Regions from separate parts of the Ensifer sp. R1-3 genome, predicted to be linked through region 2. Evidence: predicted binding sites of a transcription regulator. Region 2 holds the regulator's gene; each other region holds the start of a gene.
The links. The regulator PhoB, encoded in region 2, activates phosphate uptake and scavenging genes when phosphate is short. The targets are predictions, from matches to a motif close to TGTCATNNANCTGTCAT.
Positions count from the first base shown of each region.

Region 1: M1D43_RS12585 (DUF47 domain-containing protein) is a predicted target of PhoB. The motif match lies at 4,898-4,914, and genes of this name have one in related genera.
Region 3: M1D43_RS14505 (alkaline phosphatase D family protein) is a predicted target of PhoB. The motif match lies at 2,010-2,026, and genes of this name have one in related genera.

Region 1 is NZ_CP096515.1:2,601,154-2,609,114, forward strand. It holds gene M1D43_RS12560 (multidrug efflux RND transporter permease subunit) at 1-1,593, shown strand, start outside; gene M1D43_RS12565 (TetR family transcriptional regulator) at 1,655-2,305, shown strand; gene M1D43_RS12570 (GNAT family N-acetyltransferase) at 2,298-2,768, opposite strand; gene M1D43_RS12575 (molybdopterin-synthase adenylyltransferase MoeB) at 2,776-3,552, opposite strand; gene recF (DNA replication/repair protein RecF) at 3,579-4,703, opposite strand; gene M1D43_RS12585 (DUF47 domain-containing protein) at 4,938-5,582, shown strand; gene M1D43_RS12590 (inorganic phosphate transporter) at 5,582-6,586, shown strand; gene M1D43_RS12595 (DUF1326 domain-containing protein) at 6,700-7,335, shown strand; gene M1D43_RS12600 (DUF2182 domain-containing protein) at 7,340-7,961, shown strand, end outside.
Region 2 is NZ_CP096515.1:2,277,271-2,285,231, reverse strand. It holds gene pstC (phosphate ABC transporter permease subunit PstC) at 1-1,073, shown strand, start outside; gene pstA (phosphate ABC transporter permease PstA) at 1,070-2,392, shown strand; gene pstB (phosphate ABC transporter ATP-binding protein PstB) at 2,406-3,221, shown strand; gene phoU (phosphate signaling complex protein PhoU) at 3,308-4,021, shown strand; gene phoB (phosphate regulon transcriptional regulator PhoB) at 4,132-4,815, shown strand; gene M1D43_RS10995 (GcrA family cell cycle regulator) at 4,911-5,432, opposite strand; gene M1D43_RS10990 (aspartate aminotransferase family protein) at 5,841-7,040, shown strand; gene argF (ornithine carbamoyltransferase) at 7,115-7,961, shown strand, end outside.
Region 3 is NZ_CP096515.1:3,030,539-3,038,499, reverse strand. It holds gene typA (translational GTPase TypA) at 1-204, opposite strand, end outside; gene M1D43_RS14505 (alkaline phosphatase D family protein) at 340-1,902, opposite strand; gene M1D43_RS14500 (KTSC domain-containing protein) at 2,059-2,280, opposite strand; gene M1D43_RS14495 (amidase) at 2,406-3,713, shown strand; gene M1D43_RS14490 (hypothetical protein) at 3,775-3,936, opposite strand; gene M1D43_RS14485 (hypothetical protein) at 4,206-4,709, shown strand; gene M1D43_RS14480 (PAN domain-containing protein) at 5,013-6,305, shown strand; gene M1D43_RS14475 (DUF6998 domain-containing protein) at 6,314-7,039, shown strand; gene M1D43_RS14470 (hypothetical protein) at 7,082-7,717, shown strand; tRNA gene M1D43_RS14465 (tRNA-Ser) at 7,789-7,878, opposite strand.

The DNA of each region.
Region 1 (7,961 bases), 320 kb from region 2:
TTCGACCGGACGTCGCACGGCTACACGCGCGCCGTCGGAGGCATCGTCAGGCGGACCGGCCGCTTCATGGTCATCTATCTGGCGCTGCTTGCCGGTCTCGGCTGGGCCTTTCTCCAGCTTCCTTCGTCCTTTCTGCCGGACGAGGACCAGGGCTTCGTCATCGTCATGATGCAATTGCCTTCGGAAGCGACTGCAAACCGCACCACGGAGGTGATCGAGCAGACCGAGAAGATCTTCGGCCAGGAAAAGGCGGTCGACACGATCGTCGCGATCAACGGCTTCTCCTTCTTCGGAAGCGGGCAGAATGCGGGGCTCGCCTTCGTGACGCTCAAGGACTGGAGCGAGCGCGATGCAGACAACGCCGCCCAGTCGATCGCCGGTCGCGCCACCATGGCCATGAGCCAGATCAAGGACGCGATCAGCTTCGCGCTGTCGCCTCCGGCGATCCAGGGCCTCGGAACGACGGGCGGATTCTCCTTCCGCCTCCAGGACCGTGCGGGTCTCGGCCAGGCGGCACTCGCCGAAGCGCGCGACCAGCTTCTCGGCCTCGCTTCCCAGAGCAAGGTCCTGACCGGGGTCCGCTTCGAGGGCATGCCCGACGCGGCGCAGGTCAGCGTCAATATCGACCGCGAGAAGGCCAATACCTTCGGCGTGACCTTTGCCGACATCAACTCGACCATCTCGACCAATCTCGGTTCGTCCTATGTCAACGACTTCCCGAATGCCGGCCGCATGCAGCGCGTGACGGTGCAGGCGGACGAGACGAAGCGCATGCAGACCGCTGACCTCCTGAACCTGAACGTCCGCAACTCCAACGGCGGCATGGTTCCGCTCTCGGCCTTCGCGGACGTGGAATGGGTCAAGGCGCCGACGCAGACAGTGGGCTACAACGGTTACCCGGCGGTCCGCATCAGCGGCGAGGCCGCTCCCGGCTACTCCTCCGGCGATGCGATCGCCGAGATGGAGCGTCTGGTGGCTGAGCTTCCCGCGGGTTTCGGCTATGAGTGGACGGGACAGTCGCTGCAGGAAATCCAGTCGGGCTCGCAGGCGCCGCTCCTGATAGCACTCTCCTGCCTGCTCGTCTTCCTCTGCCTGGCGGCACTCTATGAGAGCTGGTCCATTCCGGTCTCGGTCATCATGGTCGTGCCGCTCGGCGTCATCGGCGCCGTGCTCGCCGTGACGATGCGCGACATGCCGAACGACGTCTACTTCAAGGTCGGCCTGATCGCGATCATCGGGCTTTCGGCGAAGAACGCGATCCTCATCATCGAGTTCGCCAAGGAACTCCGCGATCAGGGCAAATCGCTCATCGACTCGACGCTGGAGGCTGCGCATCTGCGCTTCCGGCCGATCCTGATGACCTCGCTCGCCTTCACCCTCGGCGTTCTGCCGCTGGCGATCGCGACGGGCGCAAGTTCCGGCAGCCAGCGCGCCATCGGCACGGGCGTCATGGGCGGCATGATCTCGGCGACGGTGCTGGCGATCTTCTTCGTCCCGGTCTTCTTCGTGTTCGTCATGAAGATCTTCGAACGCGGAAGAGCGGCGCCGGAGGCGGCTAAGCCCGCATCCGAAACCACCAGCCCGGCCGAGTAATATCGAAGACGGCCCGCCCACCTACGGCGGGCGGGCCGTCGCTCAAGGAGAATTTGAATAAATGCGCCGAACCAAGGCCGACGCCGAGGCTACAAGACAGAAGATCCTGTGCGCCGCCGAGCGGATGTTCTACAAGAAGGGCGTTCCCAACACGACGCTCGAGGAAGTGGCGAAGGAGGCTGGCGTCACCCGCGGCGCCATCTACTGGCATTTCGCCAACAAGACGGATCTTTTCCTCGCCCTTTACGAGGCCGTGCCGCTGCCCCACGAAGACATGATCGCACGCGAGATCGAAACGGAAGCCTTCGACACGCTCGCCATCGTCGAGAGCGCGACCAGCGACTGGCTGACGACCCTGGCCGCGGACGAGCAGCGGCAGCGCATTCTCGCGATCATGCTGCGCTGCGACTACGACAATGACATGTCCGCCGTTCTCGTGCGCCAGCGCGAAATCGAGGAGCGCCACGATGCCCTTCTCGAGCTTGCCTTCGCCCGCGCACTGGAAAGGGGTCAGTTGCAGGAGCACTGGGCGCCGCCGACTGCGGCGCGGGCCCTGCGCTGGATGATGATGGGGCTCTGTACCGAATGGCTGCTCTTCGGCCGCCGCTTCGACCTCGTGGCCCAGGGGAGCGAAGCACTCCAGTCTCTCTTTGCGGGCTTCCGGCGGGTGCCGGCTCGCGGCGATACCTCCTCCCGCCTCGGCCCTAACTGAGCACTTTGCGCATCTCGACCGAGGTCGGGCGGGTGAAGCCGGGATGGGCGGTTCGCGCCGTCTCCACGAAGCCCCAGGCCGCGAAAGTGGCTTGGTTTCCGGCGAGCTCGATGCGTGTCTGGAGCCTCAGCGCAGGCAGGCCCAGATCGCGCGCCGTTTCCTCGGCGGCGGCGATGAGCATCCTCCCTACTCCCTTTCCCTGGCGGCCGGGAGCGACGGCGAGTTTGCCGATATAGAGACAATCCGCTTCCGGCTTGCAGAAGATGCAGCCCAGGACCTCACGCCCGGCGACGGCCGCGAAGGCGATCTCGTCTCTTGCTTTCCGGTTGAGGGACGCCGCCGTCAGCGCATGGGCCGACGAGGGCGGATCGATACGGCCGTCCATATAGGCGAAGGACGCACGGATCAGCGACAGCAACTCCTCGTAACGGTCGAAGCCCTCGTCGATGCGGACGGTCTCCATGCCGTCCTCAGCGCGTGCCGCGCCGATAGCGGATCGTGTTGAATTGGGCGGCGAGCGCATCGTAGAGCAGCAGACGGCCGATCAGCGGCTCGCCGATGCCGGTGACGAGCTTGATTGCTTCCATCGCCTGCAGCGTGCCGATGACGCCGGTGAGCGCGCCTAAGACGCCCGCTTCGGCGCAGGTCGGTACGGTGCCCGGCGGCGGCGGCTCCGGGAAGAGGTCGCGGTAGGAGGGGTTCGGGTGCCCCTCCGCATCGGTCCCGTAGGGCTTCAGCACGGTGACGGAGCCGTCGAAGCGTCCAACGGCACCGGTGACGAGCGCCACGCCTGCCGCCTCGGCCGTATCGGCGGCGAGATAACGCGTATCGAAATTATCCGACCCGTCGACGACGAGATCGTATTGCCGGAAGAGCGCATCGGCATTTGCGGGGCCGAGCCTGACCGGGTGCGCCACGACCTTCACATGCGGGTTGAGGGCGTCGATCGCCGCTGCGGCGCTCTCGACCTTCGGCCGCCCGATATCGGCGGTGGCATGGATCACCTGACGCTGCAGGTTCGACAACGAGACCACGTCGTCGTCGACGATCCCGAGCGTGCCGACCCCGGCGGCCGCCAGATATTGCAGAGCCGGCGCGCCGAGCCCGCCCGCGCCGATGACGAGCACGCGCGCGGCCTTGAGTTTCTGCTGCCCCGGGCCGCCGATCTCCGGCAGCACGATGTGGCGTGCGTAGCGCGCAATCTCCGAAGGAGCGAGCGTCGCATCGGTCGTCATGTGCGTCTCCATGTAATTTTCGCGCAGGGCGCTGCATGTCACCCCGAAACGCGGCCGTTTGCAACGGCCAGATATTGAGCGCGCTCGCCAAGGGCGTCGAACATCGCCCGGTCGGTGCCCGTCATGAAGGACTGGCCGCCGAGCCCATCGACCAGATCGAAGAGGGCGGCGCGGCGTCCCTGATCGAGATGGGCGGCGATTTCGTCGAGCAGCAGCACCGGGGCGTGGCCGGTCATGTCCCCGACGAGCCGTGCATGCGCAAGCACCAGGCCGACGAGCAGCGCCTTCTGCTCGCCGGTCGAGCAACGCTCGGCCTCGATGTCCTTTTCCCGGTGGCGGATCAGGAGATCGCTGCGGTGCGGCCCGTCCAGCGTGCGGCCCGCGGCCGCATCGCGGGCACGGCCCTCGGCGAGCATTGCCAGATATCGCTCTTCGAGTTCAAAGGCGGGAATGCCGGCACAGTCATCGAGAAAGCCGGCGAGCGACAGGCTTGCGGACGGAAAGGTCCCATCGCTCCGGCTGCGCTCGACGAGGGCCAAGAGCAGGCCGAGCATCTCCTGACGGGCAAGCGCCATGGAGATGCCGAGCCCGGCCATTTCGCGCTCGATGGCCGACAGCCAGGCGGGATCGGGCCGGAAATCCGAGAGAAGCCGGTTGCGGCTGCGCATGGCGCGGTCGAACTCGCTGGCGCGGCGGCCGTGTTCGGGATCGAGCGACAGGACCAGCCGGTCGAGAAAGCGCCTGCGGTCGGCGGAAGGGCCGGTGAAGAGGCCATCCATCGCCGGAGTGAGCCACAGCACCCTGAGGTGATCGGTGAGTTCGTCGACGGTGCGGGCCGCAGTGCCGTTGATCCTGAGGCGGCGCGACTGCCCCTCCTCGGTCCCTTGAGTGCCCGTGCCGATCTCCACCGACCCTTCCATGCCGTCGACGGCGGCGAAGACCGAGAAACCATCGGGGGCGCCGACGCGGGCGACATCCGCATAGGCAGCGCGCCTCAAACCGCGCCCGGGCGAAAGAAAGGAGACCGCCTCCATCAGATTGGTCTTGCCCGCACCGTTCTCGCCGGTCAGCACCACATGGCGCTGGTCGAGGTCGAGCGCCAGCGTTGCATAGTTGCGGAAGTCGCTCAGTTTCAGGCGTGTAAGAAAGACCTTGTGGGGCATTGCAAGTCCGATATCGACGTTGCTGTCAGGTAGGATGAAAGCCCGGCCAAGGCAAGGCGGAAAGGGTGTTCTGTCCGCCTCTCCCCCGCCTGCGGCGATTCCGTATCCGGGCTGCGCATTTCCGCCCCAATCGCCTGTGGGAAAGCCGTTTTTTTCAGCCGCATCGGAACTTTCCCCGAGCGCGCAAGTACAATATGACAACTGCGTGACAATCGACAGTTGGATGGATCGCTGATGCTCGGCCTGTTTCGCAAGCTCCTCCCCCGGGAAGACCGTTTCTTCGACCTCTTCGCCGATCATTCGCGCACCGTCATGGGTGCGGCGGAGGCACTGAACGCGTTGCTTGCCGGCGGCCCGGACATCGAAAGCCATTGCGACCGCATCGTCGCGCTCGAGAATGAGGCCGACGAAATCACCCGCGAGGTTCTGCTGGCCGTCCGCCGCAGCTTCATCACCCCCTTCGACCGCGGCGACATCAAGGATCTCATCCAGTCGATGGACGATGCGATCGACATGATGCACAAGACGGTGAAGACCATCCGTCTCTACGAGCAGAAGAGCTTCGATCCCGGCATGCAGGCCATGGGTGCGGCGGTCGTCGAGGCCGCCCATCTCGTCGCCGAGGCCATTCCGCTCCTCAGCCGGATCGGTGCCAATGCTCATCGCCTCAGCGCCATCGCCGAGGAGGTGACGCATGTCGAGGATAGATCCGACCAGCTGCACGAGCAGGGCCTGAAGGATCTCTTCCGGCGCCATGGCGCTTCCAACCCCATGGCCTATATCATCGGCAGCGAGATCTACGGCGAACTGGAAAAGGTCGTCGACCGCTTCGAGGATGTGGCAAACGAAATCAGCGGCATCGTGATCGAGAACGTCTGATGGATGCGACGCTCGCCTTCCCGCTGCTCGTGGGGCTCATCGCCGTCGCGCTTTTCTTCGACTTCCTCAACGGGTTGCACGACGCGGCCAATTCGATCGCGACCATCGTATCGACGCGCGTGCTCCGGCCGCAATATGCGGTCTTCTGGGCGGCGTTCTTCAACTTCATCGCCTTCCTCTTCTTCGGGCTGCACGTCGCCGAAACGCTCGGAACCGGCATCATCGATCCGGGTATCGTCACGCCGCAGGTGATCTTCGCGGCGCTGATGGGCGCCATCACCTGGAACATCGTTACCTGGGTCTTCGGCATCCCGTCGAGTTCCTCGCACGCGCTCATCGGCGGTCTCGTCGGCGCCGGCCTGGCCAAGACCGGTTTCAGTTCCATCGTCTGGCAAGGCCTGCTGAAGACGGCCGGCGCCATCGTCATGTCGCCGGGCATCGGCTTCGTTCTGGCGCTGCTGTTGGTGCTGATCGTCTCCTGGCTGTTCGTTCGCCAGACACCCTTTGCCGTCGACAGCACCTTCCGGGTGCTGCAATTCGTTTCGGCTTCCCTCTATTCGCTCGGCCATGGCGGCAACGATGCGCAGAAGACCATGGGCATCATTGCCGTGCTTCTCTTCTCGCAGGGCTATCTCGGCTCGGAATTCTACGTGCCCTTCTGGGTGGTCATCACCTGCCAGGCGGCGATCGCGCTCGGCACGCTCTTCGGCGGCTGGAGAATCGTCCACACGATGGGCTCGAAGATCACCAAGCTCAACCCGATGCAGGGATTCTGCGCCGAGACGGGCGGCGCCATCACGCTGTTCGCCGCGACCTGGCTCGGCATTCCGGTTTCGACCACCCACACGATCACCGGCGCGATCATCGGCGTCGGCGCGGCGCGGCGCGTATCGGCGGTGCGGTGGGGGCTTGCCGGCAACATCGTCGTTGCCTGGGTGATCACCATGCCGGCGGCAGCGTTGATCTCGGCGCTCTGCTATTTCGCCGCGGGCCTCGTCGCCTGACGCTTTCGCCGGGCACCCCGTTGGCATTGCCGGCGGCGGGGAGTATATTTCCGCGATCTAATGGAATTGCATCCGGAGAAGAGTGAACTTCCATCGTATCTGGGGAGGAAACGATGACGGACGTCGAGTGGACGATCAAGGGCCGCGAATTCATCCATTGCAATTGCGCCTATGGCTGCCCGTGCCAGTTCAACGCACTGCCCACCGAGGGGCATTGCCGCGCGATCGGGATCGTCGACATCGACGAGGGGCACCATGGCGATACCCGGCTCGACGGCCTGAGGTGCGGCATGATCGTATCCTGGCCCGGTGCCATTCACGAGGGCAGGGGCGCGGTGGTTCCGATCATCGACGAGCGTGCCTCCGACGAGCAGCGGGAGGCGCTGCTGCGGATCATGAGCGGCCAGGACACCGAGCCCGGCGCCACCTTCTTCCAGGTGTTCGCGACGACTTTCGAGACCTTCCACGATCCGGTTTTCGCGCCGATCGATTTCGAGATCGACGTCGAAAGACGCTCGGCGCGGGTCAATATTCCGGGATGGATGGAGGCTCGCGGCGAGCCCATCGTCAATCCGGTGACCGGTGAGGAGCATCACGCGCGCATCAACCTTCCGCACGGGTTCGAATATGACCGCTGCGAGGTGGGGCGCGGCTGGGCCGAGACGAGCGGGCCGCTGGCAGTTTCGCTCGCCGATTCGCACGCCCACTTCGCCAGACTGCACATGACCGGAAGCGGCGTGGTTCACTGACGCCATGCCGCCCGACACCGCGCTTGAAAGCTTGCTGCGACGGGATCGGGCAATCGTGGCAGCGTCGCTCGCCGCATTGACGGTGGTCGCCTGGACATACACGCTCTGGCTGGCAGCAGCCATGAACATCGACGGCATGAGCATGTCCGCTCCCGGCATGGAAGCGGACATGAAGATGGACCCTGCCATGGATATGGATGGCATGGAGATGGGATCCGGTGGCGCCCTGTCGCTCGGCACCGTCCTCGGCATCTCGCCGCGTCCCTGGAGTTCCGTGGAAGCCGGCGTCACCCTGACCATGTGGATCGTGATGATGGTCGGCATGATGCTGCCTTCGGCAACGCCGATGATCCTGCTCTACGCCCGGGTCGGCCGGCAAAGCCGGATGGCGGGCAAGCCCTTTGCCGCGACCGGTTTCTTCGCCGGCGGCTATCTCCTTGCCTGGGCGGGATTCGCCCTCGTCGCGACGCTTGGACAATGGCTCATGGAGGGAACCCTGCTGACGCCGGCGCTGGCAAGCGCCAGTCGCATCTTCAGCGGTGTCGTGCTGGTGATCGCGGGTCTTTACCAATGGACGCCGCTCAAGGATGCCTGCCTCAGCCAATGTCAGACGCCGATCGTCTTCC
Region 2 (7,961 bases):
AGCCCTACATGGTCCAGTCCGCCCAGCAGTTCAATGCGATGCGGCAATACAGCCGCTGGCTGATGAGCGCCGTCGTGCTGCTCGTTTCCGTTGCCGGCGGACTCTATGCGATCCGCAATATCGACGTCCGTTTCCGTGCCCGCAATCGGGTGGAGCGCGTCATGCTCGGCTCGCTCATCGTCGCCTCGTCCATAGCCATTCTCACGACGGTCGGCATCGTCGCCTCGATGCTCTCGGAGGCGGGCCGCTTCTTCACCATGGTGTCGCCCTTCGAGTTCTTCTTCGGCACGGTCTGGGACCCGCGCTTCGCTGCGGCCGGAAGCGGTGGCGCCTCCGGCCAGTTCGGCCTGCTGCCGCTGCTTGCCGGCACCCTGTATATCGCCTTCGTGGCGATGCTTTTCGCGGTGCCGATCGGGCTCTTCGCCGCCATCTACATGGCCGAGTATGCAAGCCCGCGGCTGCGTTCCACAGCCAAGCCTCTCCTGGAAGTGCTCGCCGGCATCCCGACGATCGTCTACGGCTTCTTCGCGCTGGTCACTGTCGGGCCTTTCCTGCGCGACATCTCCACGCAACTGAACGGTCTCGTCACCGGCAACTACCAGAACTTCATCCAGGCCCAGAGCGTCATCACCGCCGGCATCGTCATGGGCATCATGCTCATCCCATTCGTTTCTTCATTGTCCGACGACATCATCACCCAGGTGCCGCGGGCGCTGCGTGACGGCTCGCTCGGCCTCGGTGCGACGCGCTCGGAAACGGTGAAGAAGGTGATCCTGCCTGCAGCACTTCCCGGCATCGTCGGCGCGCTGCTTTTGACGGCCTCGCGCGCGGTGGGCGAGACGATGATCGTCGTGCTCGCTGCCGGTGTCGCGGCGCGCATGCAATTGAACCCCCTCGAACCGATGACCACGGTGACGGTCAAGATCGTGAATCAGCTGACGGGCGATCTCGAGTTCACCTCGCCGCAGACGCTGGTCGCCTTTGCTCTCGGCATCACGCTCTTCGTCATCACGCTCGGCCTCAACATCTACGCGCTCTACATTGTGCGCAAATATCGGGAACAGTACGAATGACCGAATTTGCCTCCCCGACGGTAAGGGTCTCCACCCGACCTGCCGCAAGCCGACGCGATATCGGCATCAAGCGCCGCTATGCGGCGGAGCGCCGCTTCCGTGCCTTCGGAATGAGCGCCATTGCCATCGGTCTGTTCTTCCTCGCGGTTCTCCTCTGGAGCGTCGTTTCGAAGGGCTATACCGCCTTCCAGCAGACGACGATCACGTTGCCGATCGAGTTTTCCGAGAAGGTGATCGATCCCAAGAACGAACGGGCGACCGATCCGAAGCAACTCTATACCGCCAACTACCCGCTGCTGGTGCGCGAGGCTCTGGTAAAGCAGCTCGGCCTCGATCCGTCGAAGCGGCCGCTGGTGAAGCAGGCGGCCGATATGGTCTCCGCCAGCGCCCGGACGCAGCTGCGTGACATCGTCGTCGCCGATCCGTCGGTCATCGGCAGGACGATCCCCGTCACGCTGCTTGCCGAGGCGAACATCGATTCCGCGTTCAAGGGGCAGATCGACCTGTCGGTCGACGAAACCAAACGCAAGGTGAAGGATGAGCAGGTCGCATGGATGAACCAACTTGCCGAGGCCGGCGTGCTCAAGAAGAGCTTCAACACCGGCATCTTCACCTTCGGCGCGTCGAGCCGGCCTGAAGCGGCGGGTGTCGGCGTCGCCCTTCTCGGCTCGCTCTACATGATGCTGATCGTGCTCGTTCTGTCGCTGCCGATCGGCGTCGCCGCCTCCATCTATCTCGAGGAGTTCGCGCCGAAAAACCGGCTGACGGACCTGATCGAGGTGAACATCAACAACCTGGCGGCCGTACCGTCCATCGTCTACGGCCTCCTCGGGCTTGCCGTCTTCGTCAACTTCGCTGGCATGCCGCGCTCGGCAGCACTCGTCGGTGCCTTCGTGCTGACGCTGATGACGCTTCCGACGATCATCATCGCTACCAGGGCGGCCCTGAAGGCAGTGCCTCCGTCGATCCGCTCCGCCGCACTCGGCCTCGGCGCATCGAAGATGCAGACCATCTTCCATCACGTGCTGCCGCTTGCCATGCCCGGCATCCTGACCGGCACGATCATCGGCCTCGCCCATGCGCTGGGCGAAACGGCGCCGCTGCTTCTGATCGGCATGGTCGCCTTCGTGGTCGACTTTCCGGGGTCGCCGCTGGAGCCTTCCACGGCGCTGCCGGTGCAGATCTACATGTGGGCGAACGAGGCAGAGCGTGCCTTCGTCGAGCGTACGTCCGGAGCGATCATCATTCTCCTGATCTTTCTCATCTTCATGAATCTCGGGGCAATTCTCTTGCGGCGTCGCTTTGAGCGTCGCTGGTAGTGGGGTAAGGACTATGAACATCATGTCGGAAGCTGCAGTCGAAAAGGCTCTTGACCAGAAAATGAATACGGTGCCTTACAAGATGATCGGCAATGATGTGTCGGTCTATTACGGCGAAAAGCGCGCGCTCTTCGACGTCAACCTCAACATCCGCGAGAACACGGTCACGGCGCTGATCGGTCCCTCAGGGTGCGGCAAATCGACGTTTCTGCGCACTTTGAACCGCATGAACGACACGATCGAGAACTGCCGCGTGACCGGCAAGATCACGCTCGACGAGGACGATATCTATGATCCGTCGATCGACGTGGTGGAGCTGCGCGCCCGGGTCGGCATGGTGTTCCAAAAACCCAATCCGTTCCCGAAGTCGATCTACGACAATGTCTCCTACGGGCCGCGCATCCATGGCCTGGCACGCACCAAGGCCGAACTCGACGAGGTCGTGGAAACGAGCCTGCAGAAGGCCGGGCTCTGGAACGAGGTGAAGGATCGGCTGCAGGAGCCGGGCACCGGACTTTCCGGCGGTCAGCAGCAGCGCCTCTGCATCGCCCGCGCCGTCGCGGTCAGCCCGGAAGTCATCCTGATGGACGAGCCCTGCTCGGCGCTCGATCCCATCGCGACCGCGAAAGTCGAGGAACTCATCCACGAACTGCGGGCGAATTTCACGATCGTGATCGTCACCCACTCGATGCAGCAGGCGGCGCGCGTGTCGCAGCGCACGGCCATGTTCCATCTCGGCAATCTCGTCGAGGAGAACGATACCGACAAAATGTTCACCAACCCGGACGATCAGCGCACCCAGGACTACATCATGGGCCGCTTCGGCTGATGGCGAGAGGGGCGGCGCTTTTCCGTCCCTCCCGGTTTAAGATCGACCGAGCCATTCAGAACAGCGGGTCTCCCGAGGAAACGAATATGTCTCACGCACACATCATGTCCGCCTTCGACGAAGAGTTGAAGTATCTCACGCGCCGCATCTCCGAGATGGGCGGTCTTGCCGAGCAGATGGTCGCGGACTCCGTCCGTGCGCTCGTCAATTCCGATCTTGCTCTCGCCCAGAAGGTTATCTCCGACGACACCATTCTGGACGACGCGGAACGGCAGATCGGCGAAAAGGCGATCGTCACCATTGCCAAACGCCAGCCCATGGCCTCGGATCTACGGGAGATCATGGGTTCGATCCGTATCGCCGCGGACCTGGAGCGCGTCGGCGACCTCGGCAAGAACACCGCCAAGCGCGTGATTGCCGTCGCCGGTTCGGGCATACCGCGCAAGCTTGCGCGCGGCCTCGAACACCTGGCCGAGCTCGCGCTCGTTCAGTTGAAGGAAGTCCTGGACGTCTACGCCTCCCGTTCGCCGGAAAAGGCGAACAGCATTCGCGAACGCGATGAAGAGATCGACGCGATCTACACTTCTCTGTTCCGGGAACTGCTGACCTACATGATGGAAGATCCGCGCAACATCACGCCCTGCACGCATCTTCTTTTCTGCGCCAAGAACATCGAGCGTATCGGCGATCACGCGACCAACATTGCCGAAACGATCTACTACATGGCGACAGGCGCCCAGCCGCAGGGCGAACGGCCGAAGGACGACATGACGTCGACATTGGGTTCCGTGACGGACTGAGATCGCTCGGCATCCGGGCCTATGCAGAATTTGTTCCGGCCGCTTTGGCGCGGCCTACCACCGTGCGCGGCGGCATGACGGCTGTCGTGCGTAGGAAGGAGTCCTACTGAATGTTGCCGAAGATTGCCGTAGTCGAAGATGAGGAAGCCCTAAGCGTTCTCCTGCGCTACAATCTCGAGGCAGAAGGCTTCGAGGTCGATACGATCCTTCGCGGCGACGAGGCGGAGATCCGCCTGCAGGAGCGCCTGCCCGACCTTCTCATCCTCGATTGGATGCTGCCCGGGGTTTCCGGCATCGAGCTCTGCCGCAGGCTGCGCCAGCGGCCGGAAACGGAGCGCCTGCCGATCATCATGCTGACGGCGCGCGGCGAGGAGAGCGAGCGCGTGCGGGGCCTTGCCACCGGGGCCGACGATTACGTCGTCAAGCCCTTCTCGACGCCGGAACTGATGGCGAGGGTCAAGGCTATGCTCAGGCGCGCCAAGCCCGAGGTTCTGTCGACGCTCCTGCGCTGCGGCGATATCGAGCTCGACCGGGAGACGCACCGCGTCCACCGCCGCAGCCGCGAAGTGCGCCTCGGCCCGACGGAGTTCCGGCTGCTGGAATTTCTCATGTCCTCACCGGGGCGCGTCTTCTCCCGTTCACAGCTCCTGGACGGTGTCTGGGGGCACGACATCTATGTCGATGAACGGACCGTGGACGTCCATGTCGGACGTCTGCGCAAGGCACTGAACTTCTCCAACATCCCCGACGTCATCCGGACGGTGCGCGGCGCGGGCTATTCGCTGGAGAGCTGAGACCGAAGGTGCCGGCTTACGGCATGGCAAAGAAAAAAGGGGCCTTTCCGGCCCCATTTTTCGTCGTGCATCCAGAGCGGAATGAGCAAGGCGCCTCAGCGCATGCGCCGGCGCTCGGCAGAGGGCTGGTAGGCCAGCCGGGCATGAAAGGTGCAATAGGGAGAGGCTTCCGGGGAGTCGTTGCCGCAGAAGTGAAACTCTTCCTTGAGCGGGTCGCCGATCGGCCACTTGCAGGTGCGTTCGGTAAGCTCCGTGAGCTCCAGCCGCCGCGACATCGGCAGGACGATATTCCTGTCGATCTGCAGCTCCTGGTCGATCGCCAGGTCGACTGCGAGCTCTTCCTTGAGCGCGGTCGCACCGGCCGTGCGGGTTACGGTGCGGGTTACGGAACGCGCAGCATAGTTCGGTGCGCGCGGGGCAGACGTCGCCCGTTTGGGGCGGGCTGCAGCGGCCGTGCTTCCGCCGGCCTTGGCGCGCCCGGGCAGGCTCAGCCGATGAACCTTGCCGATGACCGCGTTGCGGCTGACGCCGCCCAACTGCGCCGCGATCTGGCTGGCGCTCAGGCCCTCCGACCACAGCTTCTTCAGTTTCTCGACCCGCTCGTCAGTCCAGTTCATCTCTGCACTCCCCGTTCTCGGCGTTGGGATGGCGGAATCCGTCACCGCTCTCCGGGAAAACCCCGAAGATTCAACGCGATAATACTTTTGGTGACTAGGTCCGCCGCATGCGTCTAGTAATTGAATGTTAACCTACCGGCAGGGTGACTCCGTGGCAAGAGTCGCCGGAATCGCGCCGAATCGATTTCGCGGTTTTCCCCAACTTGCTGTCGGAGCGTTGCATTTTTGCAAGTCCCAGAGTGCGATTTTTTCGCGCTTCGGAATCGGTATCCGCAAAGCGCCTGCAAACCTTGGTTTTGTTGACATCGCGGTGCGAAATGGGAATAGTGCCTGTCGCCGCCGCAAGGCGGCATTTTTGATTTTTATCGGGCCGAAGTCCGATGCCGCCGGAATGAAGGAGAGCTCGACATGGCCGCAACCACGCCGCTTTACGACACCTATCTGCGGGCGCCGTTGCGTTTCGAGCGAGGTGAAGGCGTTTGGCTGATCGCCGAAGACGGCACGCGCTATCTCGATTTCGCTGCCGGTGTCGCCGTGAACTCGCTCGGCCATGCCCATCCTCATCTCGTCGAGGCGCTGAAGGCGCAGGCCGACAAGGTCTGGCATCTGTCCAATCTCTACGAGATTGCGGGGCAGGAAAGCCTTGCGCGGCGGCTGACCCAGGTGACCTTCGCCGATCGGGTGTTCTTCACCAATTCGGGTGCGGAAGCGCTCGAATGTGCGATCAAGACGGCGCGGCGCTATCATTTCGCCAAGGGGCACGTCGAGAAGTTCCACGTCATCACCTTCGAAGGTGCTTTCCACGGCCGCACGCTCGCGACGATCGCCGCCGGCGGACAGCAGAAATACATCGAGGGCTTCGGGCCGAAGGCGCCGGGCTTCTATCAGGTCCCCTTCGGCGATATCGGCGCGGTCAAGAACGCGATCAATGAAGAAACCGCGGCGATCCTTGTCGAGCCGATCCAGGGCGAGGGCGGCATTCGGACGGCATCGAAGGAGTTCATGCAAGGGCTGCGCGAACTCTGCGACGAGTTCGGCCTGCTTCTGATCCTTGACGAGGTCCAGTCCGGTGTAGGCCGGACCGGCAAGCTCTTCGCCCATGAATGGGCGGGCATCAAACCCGATATCATGGCCGTCGCCAAAGGCATCGGCGGCGGCTTCCCGCTCGGCGCCTGCCTTGCGACGGAAGCGGCGGCCGCCGGCATGGTGGCGGGCACGCACGGCTCGACCTATGGCGGCAACCCGCTCGCAATGGCGGTCGGAAATGCCGTGCTCGACGTCGTTCTCGCCGAAGGCTTCCTCGATCAGGTGCGCGAGGTGGCTCTCGTCTTCCGTCAGGGGCTCGCCTCGTTAAAGGATCGTTTTCCGGACGTGATCGAGGAAATCCGCGGCGACGGGCTGATGCTCGGCATCAAGGCGAAGGTGCCCTCCGCGGACCTTTTGAAGGCGATCCGCGCCGAGAAACTGCTCGTCGTCCCGGCCGGCGAAAACGTTCTGCGCCTGTTGCCGCCGCTGATCACCACCCCGGCCGAGGCGCGCGAAGGACTGGCACGGCTCGAACGCGCCGCGGAGGCGGTGAGCGGCAAGAGCGGCAACGCCGCGGCTTGAGCGTCCGAAGGTTTCGGATCGAACCGGCCCGGGCGGGGTCGACAAACGGATTCTACGACAGGAAACAAGGCAGTATGACCAGACACTTCCTCGATCTCTCGGCCATGACGGCCACCGACCTCAGGACCATCATCGACGATGCCCGCGTCCGCAAGTCGGCGACCAAGGCAGGGACTGCCGAGAAGCCGCTTGCCGGCAAGATGCTCGCGATGATCTTCGAGAAGCCGTCCACCCGCACGCGTGTTTCCTTCGATGTCGGCATGCGCCAGCTCGGCGGCGAGACGCTGTTTCTGTCGGGTACCGAAATGCAGCTCGGCCGGGCGGAGACGATCGGCGATACGGCGAAGGTCCTGTCGCGCTACGTCGACGCGATCATGATCCGCACGACCGACCACCGCCGGCTTCTGGAGATGGCGGAGCATGCGACCGTGCCCGTCATCAACGGGCTCACCGACGATACGCACCCGTGCCAGATCATGGCCGATATCATGACCTTCGAGGAGCACCGGGGACCGGTCAAGGGCAAGACGATCGCCTGGACCGGCGACGGCAACAACGTGCTTCACTCGCTGATCGAAGGCTCGGCGCGCTTCGGCTATCGCATGAACATGGCCGTGCCGCTCGGCTCCGAACCGCATGACAAGTTCCTGAACTGGGCGCGCAACAACGGGGCCGAGGTCCTGCTCAGCCACGAGGCGGAGCAGGCGGTTGCCGGTGCCCATTGCGTCGTCACCGACACCTGGATCTCGATGAACCAGGAACATCGCGCCCGCGGTCACAACGTCTTCCAGCCCTACCAGGTCAACGGCGCGCTAATGAAGCATGCAGCGCCGGACGCGCTGTTCATGCATTGCCTGCCGGCGCACCGCGGCGAGGAAGTGACCGATGAGGTCATCGACGGCCCGCAGTCGGTGGTGTTCG
Region 3 (7,961 bases), 750 kb from region 2:
GATGCGCGTACCCTTCCACTCGACCGAAGTCGCCTTGGCGAGGATGGTGATGCCGCGTTCCTTTTCCAGTTCGTTGGAATCCATCATGCGCTCGGCGACGCGCTGGTTTTCGCGGAAGGAGCCCGACTGCTTCAGAAGTTCGTCGACGAGCGTGGTTTTCCCATGGTCGACGTGCGCGATGATCGCGATGTTACGAATGCTCATTTTTTGTCTCGGAAAGTTCGTGGGCACGCGCGACGAGGCAGGTACCGCTTTTCAGTTGCCGCGCTCATACAGGTTTTTTCCCGGAAGCGAAAGGGGGCCGGCGCGCAGGGCTGACCTGCGTGAGGCGCCGCCGGCTCAAGCGGAAACCGCCGGATCGAGGGTTACCCGCCAGAGTTCCTGATCCTGCCGGTCCATCAGCCGCACCGTCATCTGCCGCGTCTGGCCGCTGATATCGACGATGCCGAAGAATTGAAGGTCCGCCGACGGCGGCAGGTTGCTGTCGATTCCTCCGCCGGACGCCTTCATGAAGCGAACCTCGGGGCCGAAGGTCATGTCGAGCTCCTTCGGCCCGTAGGTGCCGGAATGAAGCGGCCCGGAGACGAACTCCCAGAACGGCGAGAAGTCCTTGAAGGCGGCCCGCGAGGGATCGTAGTGATGCGCCGCCGTGTAATGCACGTCCGCCGTCAGCCAGACGAGGTTCTCGATCGCATTGTCGCGGACGAAGCGCAGGAGATCCGCAAATTCGCTCTCGCGCCCCTTCGGCGCGCCATGGTCGCCGTCGGCGATGGCATCCGATCCGCGCCTTGCCGAATAGTCGTCCCAGACGATGAGGCCGACCGGCATGTCGCAGGCGATCACCTTCCAGGTGGCGCTGGACGCCGCAAGCTCGCGCTTCAGCCAGTCCGCCTGCCGCCAGCCGAAGAGGCCGCCACCCCCCTCTTCCTGGTTGGGGCCGCGATAGGAGCGCAGATCCACGAAGAAGACGTCGAGCAGCGGACCATAGGCGATCTTGCGGAAAATGCGGCCGGGCTCCGTCGGCAGCGTGCGGATCGCCGTCATCTCGTGAAACGCGCGGGCCGCGCGGGCGGCATAGACGGCGACATCCTTCTCCGGATAGCGCGGGTCGTCGCTGAGATCGGTCGAGGCCGACCAGTTGTTCAGGACCTCGTGGTCGTCCCACTGATAGAAGGTGGGACATTCGGCATGGAGCCTCCGCACATGCTCGTCGAGCAGGTTGTATTTCCACTGGCCGCGATATTCCTCGAGCGTCCGCGCGACGTCTCGCTTCTCGGGCGTGACGATCCGGTTCTTCCACATGCCGCCGTCGCGCAGCTTGATCTCGTCGGGGATAGGATTGTCGGCATAGATCGTGTCGCCGGAATGGATGAAGAAATCCGGCTCGTGCAGCCGCATGGTCGAATAGGTCTTCATGCCGACCTCGTCGATGCCCCAGCCCTGCCCCGCCGTGTCGCCGGACCAGACGAAGCGCACGGAGCGGCGGCGCAAGGGAGCCGTCCGGAAGCGCCCGACGACCGGTTCGGAGACGCGATTGGCGTCGTAGAGATCGGTCGCGATGAAGCGATAGAAGATGTCCTGGTCCGGCAGCAGACTGTCGAGCCGGCACTTGACGGCGCAGTCGGTCAGCGGCGTCGCATCGATATCGGCAAGCCTGACGGCATTCGAAAAGCTTTCCGTGGTCGAATACTCGACGGAAACGCGCGCCGGCCGATCGACCCGCGTCCAGATCATCCCCGAGCCCGTATCGACGTCGCCGGACTGTACCCCATGGGCGAATTCCGGCCGTCCGTAGCCGCGCGCGTAGAACGGCGTGGCGAGACCGGAAGAAGCGACAAGACCGGCGGCGCCGGCGGAGAAGAGGAAAGAACGCCTGGTGAGGGTGTTTCGAAGAGCGGCCAATCCCTGCCTCCGGTTCCGTTTCGCGAATCGTCGGTTCTCGCGAGCGGACCATTGGCGAGCCAGATGTCAGCGGCTTTACAGGCGGATGAAACTATTCGGACGGTTTGGCGACAGTTCTGTGAAGGGGGCTGCCTGCCGGCGGATAAGGGGCAATCCCTAATGCAGGAACCCGTAGTGATGGCGTATGTGCCGATTGAAATAGTTGCCGGCGGAATCCGCATGCAGCAGTTCCTCGTAAACCTCTTCCGGAACGTCGAGGTAATGATAGGGCCTGCGGTTGCCGAGGAACCAGACGCTCAACGTCCGGCGCGGTACATCGTATCTGACCTCATGGATCGCGGAGGAGTCGAGGATTGCGGAGGATCGTAGAATTCGCATCGGCGTCTTCCCGATTGCTTGTCCCTATCGCCCCCTATTGTACATCAATCGTGCGATCCTTTAAATATTGGAGCGCTTCCAAGGACTTCCTTCCGGACTTGGCCCGCAATTCACGAGGTCCTTCCTTGCCCCCGTCAGATACGCCCGCCCGCGACCGCCTCGAAACCGTTCTCGCCCGCCTCGACGGGCGGCGGAACGGTGAACGCGTTTTTGTGAAGCTCTATCCCGAGACAGCCCGCGCGGAAGCGGACGCTGCCGACGGGAGGCGGCGCGAGGGCAAAAGCCTCGGGCCCCTCGACGGGCGGATCGTCTCCATCAAGGACCTCTTCGACATCGCGGGCGAGCCGACGCTTGCGGGCTCCATCATCCGCCGCGCGGCGCCTCCGGCAACAGCGGACGCGGCGATCGTCCGGCGCCTTCGCGCGGCCGGCGCCGTCATCATCGGCAAGTCTCACATGACGGAATTCGCCTTTACCGCCGTCGGCCTCAATCCGCATTACCCGGTGCCCGGCAACGCTATCGACCCGAGCCTCATTCCCGGCGGTTCCTCCTCGGGCGCCGCCGTCTCGGCGGCGGAGGGCACGAGCGAGATCGCCATCGGCTCCGACAGCGGCGGCTCGGTGCGCATTCCGGCCGCCCTGCAGGGCCTCGTCGGCTTCAAGCCCACCGCCCGCCGCATATCTCTGGAAGGCGCCTTTCCCCTGTCCCCCAGCCTCGATTCGATCGGCCCGCTTGCGCGCACGGTCGCCGGTTGCGCGGCCGCCGACGCGGTCATGGCCGGCGATACGCCGAGACCGCTCGAGCCCATGCCGCTCGCCGGCCTTAAACTCGGCATCCCCGAAGGCGCTCTTCTCGAAGGGCTTGCGCCGGAAATTGCGGCGGCTTTCGAAAGAAGCCTGCAAGCGTTCTCCCGCGCGGGTGCGAAACTCGCCGCATGCGGGATCGACGATCTCCTCGCCCGCTTCGCCGAGGCAACCGCGATCGGTTCGCTTGCTGGCCTCGAGGCAAGCCGTGTGCACGCGGACTGGCTCCTGGACGACAATGCGCCGGTCGACATCCGCGTAAGATCCACATTGCGCCGCCGGCTCACGGTCCCCGACGCCGCGATCGAGGACCTGCTGCGGACGCGGCAAGAGCTCATGCGCGCCATGGACGAGCGGCTGGCACCCTTCGATCTCACGCTGCTGCCGACCACACCCATCCCCGCCGTCAGCATCGCCTCGGTCGAGGAGGACAGGGCCGAATACCGCCGCGTGGAGGACCTGCTGCTGCGCAACACCCAGGTCGCCAACCAGTTCGACCTGACCGCAATAAGCCTGCCGATGGCAGGCACGAGCCGGCCGGCGGGGCTGATGCTGATGGGCCGGCACGGCGCGGACGCGATGCTGCTTGGTGCTGCGGCCGCAATGGAGGATCTGCTGAAGAACGGGTGAACGGCTTCGCGTTCCCTCGCGCCGGATGGCCGTTCGAGGGACAGGCTTTACCGGCAATGCCTCAATGCATCGACCGGCTCGGCCATTCCTCTTTGAGAATCCGGAACGCGTCTTCGAGCGCAGCGACCAGCACGTCGGTCAGCTCGCCGCCGTCATTGTTCATGAGGTACAGGGCCACGGTCGCATCCTGCGGGTCGCTGTAGCGCTCAAAATCGTCAGACATCGAATCGTCCTTCCTTCGCCGCATTCATTACGGCTGTCCGGCGACGTTAGAAAGGCTGACTTGTGCAGAACTGGAGCGAGACCGGCTTTCAAACGAAGGGGCAGCGGACACCGGATATTTCGCTCGCCCCCGGCGCGCTGGAGCGCTTCCAGGAAAGTGTGTAACGGTTTTCCGTCCGAAACTGCGTTGGATCCGTTAGAGCATTTCAGTGTTTCTATGAAACGTTGAAATGCTCTAGACCGCCCGGGAGAGTCACAAGCGGAGCCAAGATGGCGAAGAAAACCAAAGGCGACGACGCCCCCGACCTGCACCGCCTCAAGGCCGAATTTCCGGAAATCCACGCCGCCCTCGCCGCCGGCAAGATCCCGTCGCTGCGCCAGGCGCTGGTCCTCGCCGGCCTGAAGCCGGAGCGCAGCCGGCTGGAGAAGCTCAAGAACTCCTGGGCGAAGGCAAACGATGCCGAACGCGAAAGCTCCCTCGCCTGGCTCAAAACCAAAGGCACGCTGCCCGCGCCCGCCGCCGCCCCGCCCGATGCCGGCCCGCAGCCCGCCGAAACCCCGATCGCCAGCGGCCGCTACCTGCTTCCCTCGGCAATCGCCGAGATCAGAACGATAATGGCCCGGCGCCGGCTGAAACCTGACGACGTGATGGCCGAACTGGGCTTCCCACCCGACGGCCGCCCGCTTGCCCGGGCGCTGACGCGCAACGCCAGCTTGAGGCTGTCGGTGATCGCGGGGTTGGGGGTGTGGCTCAGGAGGAATGCGGGGGAGTGATGCGGCCCTTCCAGACTGACGTCAAGATGGCGCCAGCATCCGGCAGCGGCGCTGCGACGATGACTTCCAGGTCTGCGGCGGATAACAACCGTGTCGAGAAGCAGTTGTTGCGAGACTCCCCGAGCTAGCGGGTCGTCGCCATCATGATCTCCAAAGGGATGTTGTCGATCACGCGTAGGCCGCCTGGGGAAAAGCCTAGGATTATCCCGGCACGCAGACATTAACTGCTCGTAACGCTTGACGCCCGCCATCCTTGTCATCAAGCGCCAGTTGTAGTTTCATGAACGGGCTGAGGGGCTACGTATGCGTAAGACACTTCGTTCTGCCGTCATGGGCGTTTTCGCCATACTGCTTGTTGCGGCCGCGACTGAATCGTTTGCCGAAGATCAGACATTCGGCCCGTTCCTAGTCGACAGCACAAAACCAGAACTCATCACGCTGAACGGCTTGCTTGATGCGGGCTCAGCGCTGAACTTCCGGCGTGCGCTCCAGGCTGCTCCGAATGCCAAGCTGATCACACTTAATAGCCCCGGTGGCGACGTGCAGATGGGGCTGCTGATCGCCGACGATATCCATCAGCGAAAACTCGCAACGTATATCCCCAAAGAAAGTAAATGCTATTCAGCATGTTCCTTCGTCTTCCTGGCCGGTAAAGAGCGCAAAGTCGACGGAGAGCTCGGTGTTCATCAGTTATCTTCAGACTCCCCGAACCTCGTCGGCGCGCAGCTCGCAATCTCGGACATCATCGAAGTTCTGAATCGCTTCGACACGCCGATGGACGTGATGCACGTCATGCTCAAGACGCCGCCTGACGACATGCATGTGTTCAGCCAGGACGAGATCACCCGATATGGCCTAAATCGGTCTGGAGACAATAAGACACCGACCGTCGTCAACGTTCCCGCAACCTCGAGCGGCGGCGCGGCAAGTGCGGATCAATTGTCCACCAAGGCGATGCCAGGGGTGTCCACGTCCGACTCGACGACATCTAGTTCTCTGCAGGCAGGTCTTAGTCCTCAGACGAAGTTGTCCCCTATCGAGGAGTTCACAAAGCGCCCGAATAGGATCGCAATCTACACCGGCCTGGATCTTTTCGGTGACGATATCTCGTCGATCCGAGTCGACGACGCGGCGGCGTGCGCAAAAGGCTGTCTACTGATGAACGGGCAGTGCAAGGCCTTTACCTTCAACACCGATCCAAAAATCCGGAAGGGGCCGAACTGTTTCCTAAAGGCGAGCGCTGGCAGGGCCGACGGCAATAGCGTGGCGTTCTCCGGTCGCTTTCTCAGCGGCGCCGATCCCGATCCACCGACATTCACCCTGGGAACCATTGATCCGCAAAGTGCTCTCTTCAACGACGTCGATTTGCCTGGTGGTGATCTTTCGCGATATCCGCACCGGTCGGCGAGAACGCCTCTCGATTGCAGACTGGCCTGCGTAGATGAGGCGCAATGCGTTGCCTTTACCTACATCAAGGCAAAAAAGGAGTGCTGGCTTAAAGCAGCGATCGGAAAACCAATGTTTGGAAGAAACATGGTCAGCGGGCTTAAGACGCTCGAAACATTTTCACCAGCACGAGTCTTGAGCCTTGATTGAGGAATGAAGTGAATTCCGACCGCCCTACCCTCACCCAGGTTCAGATTATCCAGTCACTCGCTGAAGCCCTCTCCTGGTTCGAAAAGGAGGTAAGTTGGGGAGTAAGTCCAGGCGAACTCAATCATTTGACCGGACGTATCGGCGAGCTCTACGCCGCGATGATCACGCGCGGGCAGATGGCGCTCGATACAAATCAGCACGGATACGACGTCGTTTCAGCGTCTAATGAGCGAGTTTCAGTCAAGACGGTCACGACCTCCAACCACGTCAGTTTCAATCAGAACACTTTCCACCACGTTGATCGCATCATGGTGCTCCGGGTAAACGTCGATGATGAGAAGGGTGTCTCGGTCGAGGAACTGCTCGACATCCCGGCGAATGACGGACAGACGCTCATGCGATCCCGAAACGGCAAGTTTATCTATTCGATCGTTCGGGGGAATCGGGAAGAGCGGCCAGTCGAAGATTTGGAAATCACCGCTCGTGCCGCCTACGCCGACCTCGAGATCGTTCAATACGAAAGCGGCGCGATACGTATTCGTCGCCACGGGGAAGTGCAGGCGGGCGTAGTCAAGGAGGTGTTGCGACCAATAGCAACCGAGGTGGGTGTGGATCTGTTCAACTCGAAGGGTGGATTGAAGAACACCCAGCAGCTTGGAACGGATGTCATTCGTGCGCTGAACGCCAGGAGCAGCCCGGCGACCACTATGACCAGCCCGGCCAGCGCGCTTTGAGCTTGCGATCGTCGCCACCGTCACGAATAGCGAGGGAATTCTATGCGCTTCTCAGAGTTGCAAAATCTCATACTGGTCATGGAGCCGCCGGAGAAACGGCTGGCCAAAGCCGAGGGTGGCGTCGAGCATCATATGAGCGAAGCTGCCGTGATGCTCGCATTTGCGATGCACTTATTCAAACACGGCGCTCAAAAGGTATCCATCCACCCAGATGGCGAACACGGTAAACGGTTCGAGATCCAAGCTTGGCTGGCGACACACGGCTTCACGTGGCGGGAAGGCTGGGGAACGACAAGCTACGCTGGTCGGTATCTGAACGGCAACTTGGTGGTTGAGGTCCATGTGAAGCCGGGCCAGGGCGATGTCGTTGCCACGATCGGAGGTCACCCGATTGTTGCCGAATGCAAGGGCGGCATCGTCAATACAAGACACGCGGGACAGGTCTCTCGTCTGCGGAAAGGACTGCACGAGGCGGCCGGTCAACTTCTCACTAGATCAGGGGTAGGTGAGGTCAACATTGCAGTGGCGCCATTGACAAACACAACGCGCGATCTCGCGATCAAGATGGCACCCCGAGCGAATCGGGCCGGCATTAACATCGCGCTCGTTTCAGCGACCGGAGCCGTGGAATACTGCGGCGCAGACCCGTTTAGTGCCGAGGTCGTGGCCCTGCGATGAAAGATGCCGACAAGTTGCCGCGATTCAGGTCGACTTGAGCCGCCTTCCGCATCCGAAGATGTTGAGGTTTATGGCGGAGAGGGGGGGATTCGAACCCCCGATGGGCTTGCACCCATGCCGCATTTCGAGTGCGGTGCATTCAACCACTCTGCCACCTCTCCGCGGGGCCGGTTGGCGCTGTTCAAGCGCGGCCGGTTCATAGCGGCAGTTTCTGCCGCTGGCAAGGGCTTCCGATAAGAATATC